DNA from 3 places in the Pseudogulbenkiania sp. AW2-16 genome. Region 1 is predicted to be linked to each of the others. Evidence: riboswitches for the same ligand, from Rfam matches in the RefSeq annotation. Region 1 holds a riboswitch; each other region holds the start of a gene.

Region 1 (3,270 bases):
GTGAGTTCGCTGGATCGAATAGCTGACGTTCAAAGGAATTCTGGGGTGAGTGGCTGGTAACCAACCCATTGCCGACTTATCGGACCGGCAAGCCGAACGGCGGCAATGGCCGACCATCAGACCTTGTAGCCCAGGAATTTCCTACTCACCAAACCAAGCAATCGCATACGAAAAGAGGCCCTTTCGGGCCTCTTTGTTTCGAGCTAGTGGTACCAAACTGATCATGTCATTGCCATGACAGACTTCATTGTCACGTGACAGACTTTATTCTTTCCGATCAAGGAGCATAAGGAGCATAAGGAGCGTAAGGACCGCTTCCTGTCGCGTGTAATCCATCTCCCCATTCCAGGTTGAACGCAACGCCGCCTGTAGCTCGATCTGAATTGCGGAGGAGAAGGCACTATGGATATTAAGACCGTTGGCATCGGTTTGGCAAAGAACATCATCAAGGTGCGTGGGCTGGACGACGGCAAGCCGGCAGAGCGGCGCTACCTCCGCTTCACGGCCCTAGCCGAAGGGCTTGTGGAGTTCAGGGTCGGGACGTGTAGTACGGATCCGCTACTGAGGTCGGAAGATGAAAACGATGGGATTGGTGTTGAGAATCATGGCGCCAGAGTTTGTGAAGCCGTTTCGCATGAGCCGGCACACGAAGAACGGCGCCAACGATGCCGAAGCGATTGCGAATACCGGAACGAGCGGTCAGCCTCCCCTGCGCCCACACAGCGATGTCATCGCTTACAAACTGCAAGGATATGAGTCACTTTCTGACAAAGTGCAAAAAATTGGGTATCACCAGGCTTGAAAATGGTCCACATTGATACCCAAATCTGCCGATTTTCTGCAGAAATATGGTTCTAGGCATGTGCATAAAAATGCGTCCTGTTTCAGTTGTGTGTGACCGGAAGCATAAAGTGGCCAAACGGCCAGCTTATGCTTCCGATGAGTCGCAAATTTCATCGCTTTTTCTGATCGACTCCGGCCGTTTGAGTTTCCCCATCGCCTGAAACCCTTGCCACGCAAGGGTTTGGTCCGCCAATTCGTTTGACCCAGCCGCCCCAGAGCGCGGCCAGCTTATGCTTCCGAATCGTGGTGCGTGGCCAGCTTATGCTTCCTGCCTTGCTTTCCTTTCATTTGCGCCCCTTTACCCATCATGAAGCCCCTTCGAAAGGGCTATCGCCCTATGAGCAGATGGCCCAGCTGTTTGTTTAGAGGAACTTGGTGAGAACGCAGTGTGTGCAAATCCACCCCAAGCAGAACCGGGGAGTGGGTGATGGCAGCCCCGTATGCCGCAACTGGGCACATCGCACTCGGAATGCCACCTGTCTGTCTCTGTACGCCTTGGACGGACGTTGCAGCGGAGGCTGGCGGCTGGGCGGCCTACCCTTTACACGCCACACAAGCACGTATCCTTTGTGATGAGTCTTTGCCGTTCCAATGACGTATGGCCGCTGTCGAAACCACAAGTTAGCATCGCCCCAAGCCGTGAGGGTTCTTACACGGCTCGTCTTTCGGTGCCTACAGGGGAAGCCCTGGGGAGAATCGGGAAGGCGGTGCAATTCCGCCACGTGCCCAACGCTGTGAGGAGGACGAACGGAACAACGGGAATTGTAAGTCCCCAAGCCACTGACTCAGGTCGGGAAGGCGTTCCGGACGGATGAGTCCGAGTCAGAAGACCGGCCGGAAGATGAAGCAGGCTGCCTGGACTGGCAGTCCATTTTCCAGAAGGGGACAAAATGGAAAGCCCAACCATCCAAAATACTCATCATTTTTCTGACGATGCCCGTGATGCGGTGTACCGTGCCATTTTCAGCCGCCGCGACGTGCGCGGTCAGTTTTTGCCCGACCCGATTCCAGACGAGGTGCTCAGCCGCCTCCTGATGGCCGCGCACTATGCGCCGTCGGTAGGCTTCATGCAGCCGTGGAATTTCATCGTGATCCGCTCGCAGGGCGTCAAACGGCGCGTCCATGATCTCTTCCAAAACGCAAACGACGAAGCCGCCGCTATGTTCGATGGCGAGCGTAGGGACATCTATCGAGGCCTGAAGCTCGAAGGCATTCTGGAATCGCCGGTGAATTTGTGCATCACCTGCGACCGGAAGCGGACTGGCCCTATCGTTATCGGGCGGACACATATGAAAACGATGGATCTCTACAGCTCCGTCTGCGCAGTCCAGAATCTATGGCTAGCCGCCAGAGCGGAGGGACTGGGAGTAGGCTGGGTCAGCATTTTCAAGCCGAACGAATTGAAACAGATTCTGGGCATTCCACTGTCCATTACGCCGATTGCCTATCTATGCCTCGGTTATGTGAGCCATTTCTACCAGAGGCCAGAGTTGGAGGAGGCTGGTTGGCTACCGCGTCTGCCGCTCGACGAACTAGTCTATTTTGAGCAGTGGTCGCATGGAGTCGACAGCCATGGGAAGGTGGTCGATCACATACGCCAACAACAGGCGGATATACAGAATAACGGGTTCGTTGACTGGAAATAAATGGAGAGAAATGTTGTACAGCAACTGGCAGGCCCTAGCGACGAAATGATAGAGTGCTTCTGCCTTCTGAGACGCTCATCTGTCATGTTGAGCGCGCCGGTTCGGTTGACCGGCTAAGCCTGTCAGTTTTTCTGTGTGCGTGAGAATTCTTCGGGTTACACTTTGTCGACATTGACCACGTAATTAATTTCCTACTGTGAATACACCCTAGCTCGTCGGAGCCCTTCTGCATAACGAAAGGGTTAGTTCGTTTGAACATGCGGGACTCCTCCATGCCATGCGTGCATGAGTAGTGAAGGCTTGGGCGATAAGCTGGTTCAGCTCATTTGGGTTCCACGGTTTCGTCAGGAAGTGGTGTACCGCGCCCAGATTGATTGCTGCAGTGGCGAGCTCAAAGTTCCGGTAGGCGCTGAACAATAATCTTACCGTCTGTGGGTACAGTTGTTTGTACGTGGCCAAGAAACTCGGTTCCTGTCAGTTTGGGCATGCTCTGGTCACTCAGCACCACTCCAACCTGATGACACGCCAGCAGTTCGAAGGCGGCATCGACGTCATTGGCCACCAGTATGCGATAGCTGGCATTTCGTAGCTCCCTACTCACCAAGTCCGTGACGAAAGGATCATCGTCCAGAACCAACAGCGTGGGGGGATGATTCTGTTTATTGAGACCACCGGCAGCGTTAAAGGGCCCGCCCCAATTAACCTCTCGCAGGCCTCGGCAGAGAGTGCCTTGCTGAAGTAATGTCCCTGTACCAGCTCACAACCATGGGCTGCCAGTAGC
Region 2 (3,270 bases), 910 kb from region 1:
GCCCGCCAGGTGCTCGTGCACGATGCGCTGGACCGCCGCCGCGTCGACTTTGCGGTACCACACGCCGTCCGGATACACGGCGACGATCGGGCCTTCCTTGCACACCGCGAAGCAATGGGTGCGGGTACGTTTGACGCGCAAGCCCTCGCAGGCGTCGATGGTCTGGCCCAGCGCCTTGAACATGGCCTCGGCCTCGACGCCGTTCTCGGTGCAGCGCGGACCGGTGCACATCAGCACGTGTTTGTAATGGGTTCTCATAGACTGTCCTGTGCCTTGCCGTAGCGCACTTCGTAGCCGCGCCACCGGTAGATGCCGGCCGAAACGGCCCAGCTGGCGATGAAGATGCCGATCACCAGGTAGCCGAAATGGGCCAGGCTCTCGTTCAGCAGGGCGACGCCGTCCCAGAACGCGCCGGTCAGTTGCAGCTGGCTGGCCAGGAGGCCCAGCGCCTCGATGCCGCCGATGCCGAAGGCGACCAGCACCGAGATCGTGGTGATGGTGAGGTTGTACCAGAGCTTGCGCAGCGGATTGACGAAGGCCCAGCCGTAAGCGCCCACCATCAGCATGCTGTCCAGGGTGTCCACCAGCGCCATGCCGGCGGTGAACAGCACCGGGAACACCATGACGTTCCACAGCGACGTCCCCGCCGAGGCATGGGAGGCGGAAACGGAAAACAGGCCGATCTCAGTGGCGGTGTCGAAGCCCAGGCCGAACAGAAAGCCGATCGGGAACATGTGCCAGCTCTTCGTCACCAGCCGGAACAGCGGCCGGAACAGCCGGGCGAGCAGGCCCTGTCCCGACAGCAGCAGGTTCATCTCTTCGGCGCTGACGTCCTCGCCGCGCTTCACGCGCTGGAAGTTGCGCCAGACGCCCTTGAGGATCATCAGGTTGGTGAGGGCGATGGCCAGCAGGAAGAAGGCCGAAATGCTGGTCGAGACGAGGCCGCCGAGGGTCTTGAAGGCGGCGAAGCGGCTTTGCAAGGCTTCCGTGGTGGTGACGATGATGGCGACCGCCAGCACGATCAGCGCGGAATGGCCGATCGAGAAGAAAAACCCCGCCGCGTAGGGCTGCTTGCCTTCCTGCATCAGCTTGCGCACCACGTTGTCGATGGCAGCGATATGGTCGGGATCGACAGCGTGGCGCAGGCCGAACAGGTAGGCCAGGAGCGCGGTGCCGAGCAGTGCCGGCTGCGCCGAGAAGGCGGAAAACGCCCACGCCCAGGCGAGCAGGTTGGCGATGAAGAGGAACGCCAGTATGCCGACGAGGCGGCTACGGCCGCCTGGCCGGCTGGGATGATGCGACGTCATGTTGTTGATTGCCCTCGAGCTGGTTACGTCGCCACAGGCGAGGGCACGAACTGCCCAAGGCGGTTCCTGCATTCCCCCGGTGCACCCCGCCCGGCTTCTGCCTGTGTCGACATCGGTGACGGCCGGTCTCCTGGCTCGCGCTTCACCGCCTGACGCCGCCTTCCCGGATTGCTCCAGTGGCATCGTGGCGCCGGCTCATCGCTTACAGTTGCGGGGGCAGCCGTGGCATCGCACCACGTTCCCGTCACCGTCACTTAGGGGCAGGATGATACGTGAGGGCGGCGGGCTTGTGAACAAACGCGGCGATGCCGTCCGGCTGTGCCGCGCGATGAGGGGCGCTCGTGTCAGCGGGGAGTCGTATGCGTTTCCTGCAGGCGTAGCGCGGCAATCGCCCCGGAAAGGAATGTCAGCCCGGCTACCAGCCAGATCGCGCTGGCCATGCCGAACAGGTCGGCCACCACCCCGGACAACAGGGCGCCGATGGCGTAGCCGAGGTCGCGCCACAGGCGGTACACCCCCACCGCCGAGGCCCGCCAGCCCGGATGCGCCACGTCACCGATGGCCGCCAGCAGGGTGGGGTAGACCATCGCCGTGCCGATGCCCAGCAGCACCGCGCCGGCGAGAAAGCCGGAGAAGCGCAGGCTGCCGGCGGTGACGACGATGCCGGCCGCCTGCAGCCACATGCCGGCCACGATCAGCCCCTTGCGGCCGATGCGGTCGGACATGGCCCCGGTCACGAGCTGGCAGCCGCCCCACACCGTCGGGTAGACGGCGGCCAGCCAGCCAATCTGCGTCAGGCTCATGCCGGCGGCGGCGAAGGCCAGCGGAAACAGGCCCCAGGCCATGCCGTCGTTGAGATTGTTGACCAAACCCGCCTGGCAGATGGACGACAGGTTGCGGTCCTGCCAGCTGGTGCGCCAGAAGATCGTCCCGGGCGAGGGCAGGCCGGGGTGGGCGTCCGGCCGCTGCAGCGCTTCGTGCCGGGCATGGGCGTGCGTCTCGCGCACCGCCAGCAGCGACAGCAGCAGGCCCGCCAGCACGAAGGCCACGCCCAGGTAGAACGGCTGCGGCCGCAGCCCGTAGCGGGCGGCAAGCCAGCCGGTGGCGAGCGCTGCCGCGCCGACCGCGACATAACCGGCGAACTCGTTGATGCCCATCGCCAGCCCCCTGTTGAGCGGGCCGGCCAGGTCGATCTTCATGATGACCGTGATGGACCAAGTCAGGCCCTGGCTCACGCCCAGCAGCACGTTGGCCAGCAGCACCCAGTTCCAGGACGGCGCCCACATCAGCAGGAACGGTACCGGCGTGGCGATCAGCCAGCCGGTGACGAGGATGGTCTTGCGGCCGTGCACGTCGGCGAAACGGCCGGCGACGTAATTGGTCAGCGCCTTGGAGACGCCGAACACCACGATGAAGGCGAGGATGGCGGTGTGCGCCGCCAGATGGAACTCCCGCTCGGCGATGGCGGGGAGGATGGAGCGCTCCATGCCGACCATGGCGCCGACGAAGGCGTTGACCAGCACCAGCAGGCTGAACTGGGCCAGGTTCGCCCGCAGACCGAGCCGGATGGCGCGGGGCGGGCCGCCGTTAGCGTTGCGTGTTGTGTTCAAGGTCGGTGCATGCCTCCTCTTGAGGTATACACCAACCCTCCAGCGCGGCCTCCAGCCGCGACCAGGCGGCCTCGCTCGCCGGCAGGCCGAAGCGGACGCTGCCGGTTTCGGCAAAGAGGCGGATCAGGATGCCGCGGCGGGCCAGGAAGTCGTGCAGCGCGGCGGCGGCGGGGTGCGCCAGCCACTGGAACAGCGTACTGCCGCCATCGGGGGCGAGGCCGTGCGCGGCCAGCAGCCGGGCGAGCCGGGCGCTGTCGGCGACCAGCCGCTCGCGCGTGCGCGCCTGCCAGTCCGTGTCCTGCAAGGCCAGCCGCACCGCCACGCGGGCCGGCCCGCTCAGCGTCCACGGCCCG
Region 3 (3,270 bases), 1.6 Mb from region 1:
GCGTGGCGCAGTACGCCTGGTCCACCTCGCCGCTGCGCCGTGCCACCGACTTCGTCAACCAGCGCCAGCTCACCGCGATGATCCGCGGCGACAAGCCCGAGTTCGAGCAGGGCAACGCCATGCTGTTCGCCATCCTGCGCGACTTCGACGCCACCTACAGCGCCTACCTCGCCTTCCAGGACCGCATGGAGCACTTCTGGTGCCTGCGCTGGTTCAGCCAGGAAGGCGTCACCGAGCCGACCGCGACGCTGATCAAGGAAGACCTGGTGCGCATCGACGGCCTGCCGCTGCGCCTGCGCGTGCCCGGCCTGCCGGAACTGGCGAGCGGCGACAAGGTGCGCCTGGCGGTGATCCGCATCGACGAGCTGACGCAGGAGATCGAGCTGCGCTACGCCGGCAAGGTCGGCCACGAGGACGTGCCGGTCGAGGAAGACAGCACGGTGTGACCGCAGGCCGGCTTCGGCCAACCTTGAAAACAAAAAAGCCCCGGAATCGCTTCCGGGGCTTTTTCTTTGCGGGACAAGCGCGCGGTTAGCGCGATTCCACCGGGAAGCGCTGCAACAGCCCCCCCAGCACGCCGCCCAGCGCCAGCCACAGCACCGCCGCGGAGGCCAGCGCCGCCAGCATGAAGTCGCTCATCAGGCGCGCGGGCACCAGCGTGTGCACCTCGGCCAGTACCGGCGCGCCGACCAGGTGCGGCAGCGCCGCCAGCGCCAGCGCGCCCGCCGCCCACCGCAGGCGGCGCTGGCTCCAGGCACGATGGAGCCCGAACAGCGCGCCGGCGGTGCAGGCGACGGTGAGCAGCCACCACAGCTGGCGCTGCTGCAGGTCGGCCGCGGGCACGCCCGGCGGCTCCGGCGGCAGGCCCAGCGCCGGCGCCAGCTGGAACACCACGAAGCCCAACGCGCCGAACAACAGGCCGCGCCGCCAGTCGATGTGGCCGAACTGCGACAGCACGGCGCCCAGCAGCAGGGCGTAGCCCATCGCCGCCAGCGTGAGCGAGACCGCGGTGGCGACGGCGCGGTGCGTCTTGTCGTCGGACGGCTCCTCGCTCGCCATCGCCTCGTGCGAGTGTCCCTCGGCCGCCACGGCGTCGTGCGCCGCGTGAACGTGCGCCGTGGCGGTGGCGGCCTCGAGCTGCTGCTCGTAGCCTTCGGCCTGCTCGATCAGCGGCTGGACCAGCGCCAGCTGGACCGGCGTCGCCACCACGCCGGCCAGCAGCCCGGCCAGCAGCGACAGGGCAACAATACGTGCAAACATGACAACCCTTCGCCGGTCAGTGGCAGACGAAGCCCATGGTATGGCGCGTATCGTGGCTCTCGCCGTGGGCGATGCCCGGCGCGAAGCCGACGCCGTAGAGGATCACCGCGCCCAGCAGCGCGGCGCACAGGGCGGCGGAGCGGGCTTTCCAGCGCGCGGCGCTGGCGGGGGCGAACGGGCCGATCGGTCGAGCGGCGGATTTGTGCAACTGCATGTCTATCTCCTGGGTCTTTCCATGGCCCCCCTGTCTCGCGGTGTCGGTTGGCGGCAAGCCGCCGCACAGCGATGGACCGACGATGGCGCGGCAGGGTAAGGGAGGGGCACACTGGAAGAAACGTTAAGCGCACCGCCCTCCGCGGTGCATAGCGTCGTCGCCTTCGGCCGGTCTCCGGGCTCACGAGCAGGGAGCACGCTCCCACGCCGGCGCCTTCCCGGGTGCGACCCCAGTGGCGTGTTGCCGACGCTGACTCGATTACCGTTGCGGGGGCAGCGACGGATTTGCCGATCGGCACACCGTCTTCCCGTTGAAGTTCCCCAGACGGCGGGAAACCTCAAGCCCCGGGCCGATCCGGACCGGGGCACACCGAAAGCTGCTTAAGGATAGCAGAAGCGCACCGGCGGCACGGTCAAAATGCATAGGAAGCAGCGGGACCGGTTGGACCGGGCGAAAAAAACCGCCCCCGGCAAGCGGGTAGCGGTCTGGTGCGGACGCGGGCGGAGCGTCAGCGGTTGCTGTCGCGCTTGGGCGCGAACAGCGCGGCGGTCTGGCGACCGCCCGCCGGCTTGCTGCGGCGCGCCTCGCCCGGGCGGCTGCTGCCCGGACGCTGGTTGCCGTTGTTGGGCTTGCCGCGCGGCGGCATCACGTTGCCGTTCACCTCTTTCGGCGGCGGCGGCATCACGTTGCCGTTGGGCTCGCCACGCTGGCCGTTGGCCGGCGCGGTATGGCGCCCCTTGGGCTGCTGGGAACCGGTGTTGCTCTTGGGCGGACGGGCACCCGGCTGGCGCGCGCCGTCGGCATGCTCGTGGCGACGCCCATTCTGGCCGCCGCTGGCGCCGGCGCTACTACGTGCGTTGCCGGCCTGGCCGTCGCCGCCACGGCGCTGGCCTTGGCCTTGGCCTTGGCCTTGGCCCTGGCCTTGACCCTGACGCGGCTGGGACTGGCCCTGACGCGCGGCTCCCTGGCCTTGACGCGCTCCCTGGCCCTGACGCTGCCCCTGACCTTGGCCTTGGCCACGACGCTGGCCACCCATCAGGATCGGCTCCGGCGTCACCGTCAGATCGGCCTCGTAGCCGGGAACGGTGAACTGCGGGATGTCTTTCTTGATCAGCTTCTCGATGTCCTTGAGGAACTTGAACTCGTCCACGCACACCAGCGACACCGCCTCGCCCTCGTTACCGGCGCGGCCGGTGCGGCCGATGCGGTGCACGTAGTCTTCCGGCACGTTGGGCAGCTCGAAGTTGACCACGTGCGGCAGCTGGTCGATGTCCAGCCCGCGCGCGGCGATGTCGGTGGCCACCAGCACTTGCAGCGTGTTGGCCTTGAAGTCGGCCAGCGCCTTGGTACGCGCGTTCTGGCTCTTGTTGCCGTGAATCGCCGCAGCGCTGATGCCGCTCTTGTCGAGCTTCTCGGCCAGGCGGTTGGCGCCGTGCTTGGTGCGGGTGAACACCAGCACCTGGTGCCAGTCGCCCTGGCTGATCAGGTGGGTCAGCAGCTCGGTCTTCTTGTCGCGGTCGACCAGGTGCACCTTCTGCTCGACCAACTCGTTGGCGGTGTTGCGGCGCGCCACTTCGACCAGCTGCGGGTTGTTCAGCAGGCGGTCGGCGAGCGCCTTGATCTCGTCGGAGAAGGTCGCCGAGAACAGCAGGTTCTGACGCTTGGCCGGCAGCAGCGCCAGCACCTTCTTGATGTCGTGAATGAACCCCATGTCGAGCATGCGGTCGGCTTCGTCCAGCACCAGGATCTCGACCCCGGACAGATCGACGGTCTTCTGACCGGCGTGGTCGAGCAGA

The links. Region 1 has a riboswitch for cobalamin ahead of bluB (5,6-dimethylbenzimidazole synthase). Riboswitches for the same ligand answer to the same signal wherever they lie in the genome.
Region 2: it holds a riboswitch for cobalamin, as region 1 does, so the genes downstream of both, ABKF58_RS16750 (HoxN/HupN/NixA family nickel/cobalt transporter) here and bluB (5,6-dimethylbenzimidazole synthase) in region 1, are expected to answer to the same signal.
Region 3: it holds a riboswitch for cobalamin, as region 1 does, so the genes downstream of both, ABKF58_RS04810 (CbtB domain-containing protein) here and bluB (5,6-dimethylbenzimidazole synthase) in region 1, are expected to answer to the same signal.

The regions. Positions count from the first base shown of each region.
Region 1 covers NZ_CP157668.1:2,559,419-2,562,688, forward strand. Annotated here, with positions in the region: gene ABKF58_RS12505 (hypothetical protein) at 575-802, shown strand; cobalamin riboswitch at 1,493-1,696, shown strand; gene bluB (5,6-dimethylbenzimidazole synthase) at 1,734-2,489, shown strand; gene ABKF58_RS12515 (response regulator) at 2,881-3,090, opposite strand.
Region 2 covers NZ_CP157668.1:3,467,946-3,471,215, reverse strand. Annotated here, with positions in the region: gene ABKF58_RS16755 ((2Fe-2S) ferredoxin domain-containing protein) at 1-258, opposite strand, end outside; gene ABKF58_RS16750 (HoxN/HupN/NixA family nickel/cobalt transporter) at 255-1,307, opposite strand; cobalamin riboswitch at 1,411-1,574, opposite strand; gene ABKF58_RS16745 (MFS transporter) at 1,652-2,917, opposite strand; gene cobD (threonine-phosphate decarboxylase CobD) at 2,895-3,270, opposite strand, start outside.
Region 3 covers NZ_CP157668.1:990,759-994,028, forward strand. Annotated here, with positions in the region: gene ABKF58_RS04800 (ribonuclease catalytic domain-containing protein) at 1-446, shown strand, start outside; gene ABKF58_RS04805 (CbtA family protein) at 532-1,260, opposite strand; gene ABKF58_RS04810 (CbtB domain-containing protein) at 1,277-1,474, opposite strand; cobalamin riboswitch at 1,623-1,829, opposite strand; gene ABKF58_RS04815 (DEAD/DEAH box helicase) at 1,983-3,270, opposite strand, start outside.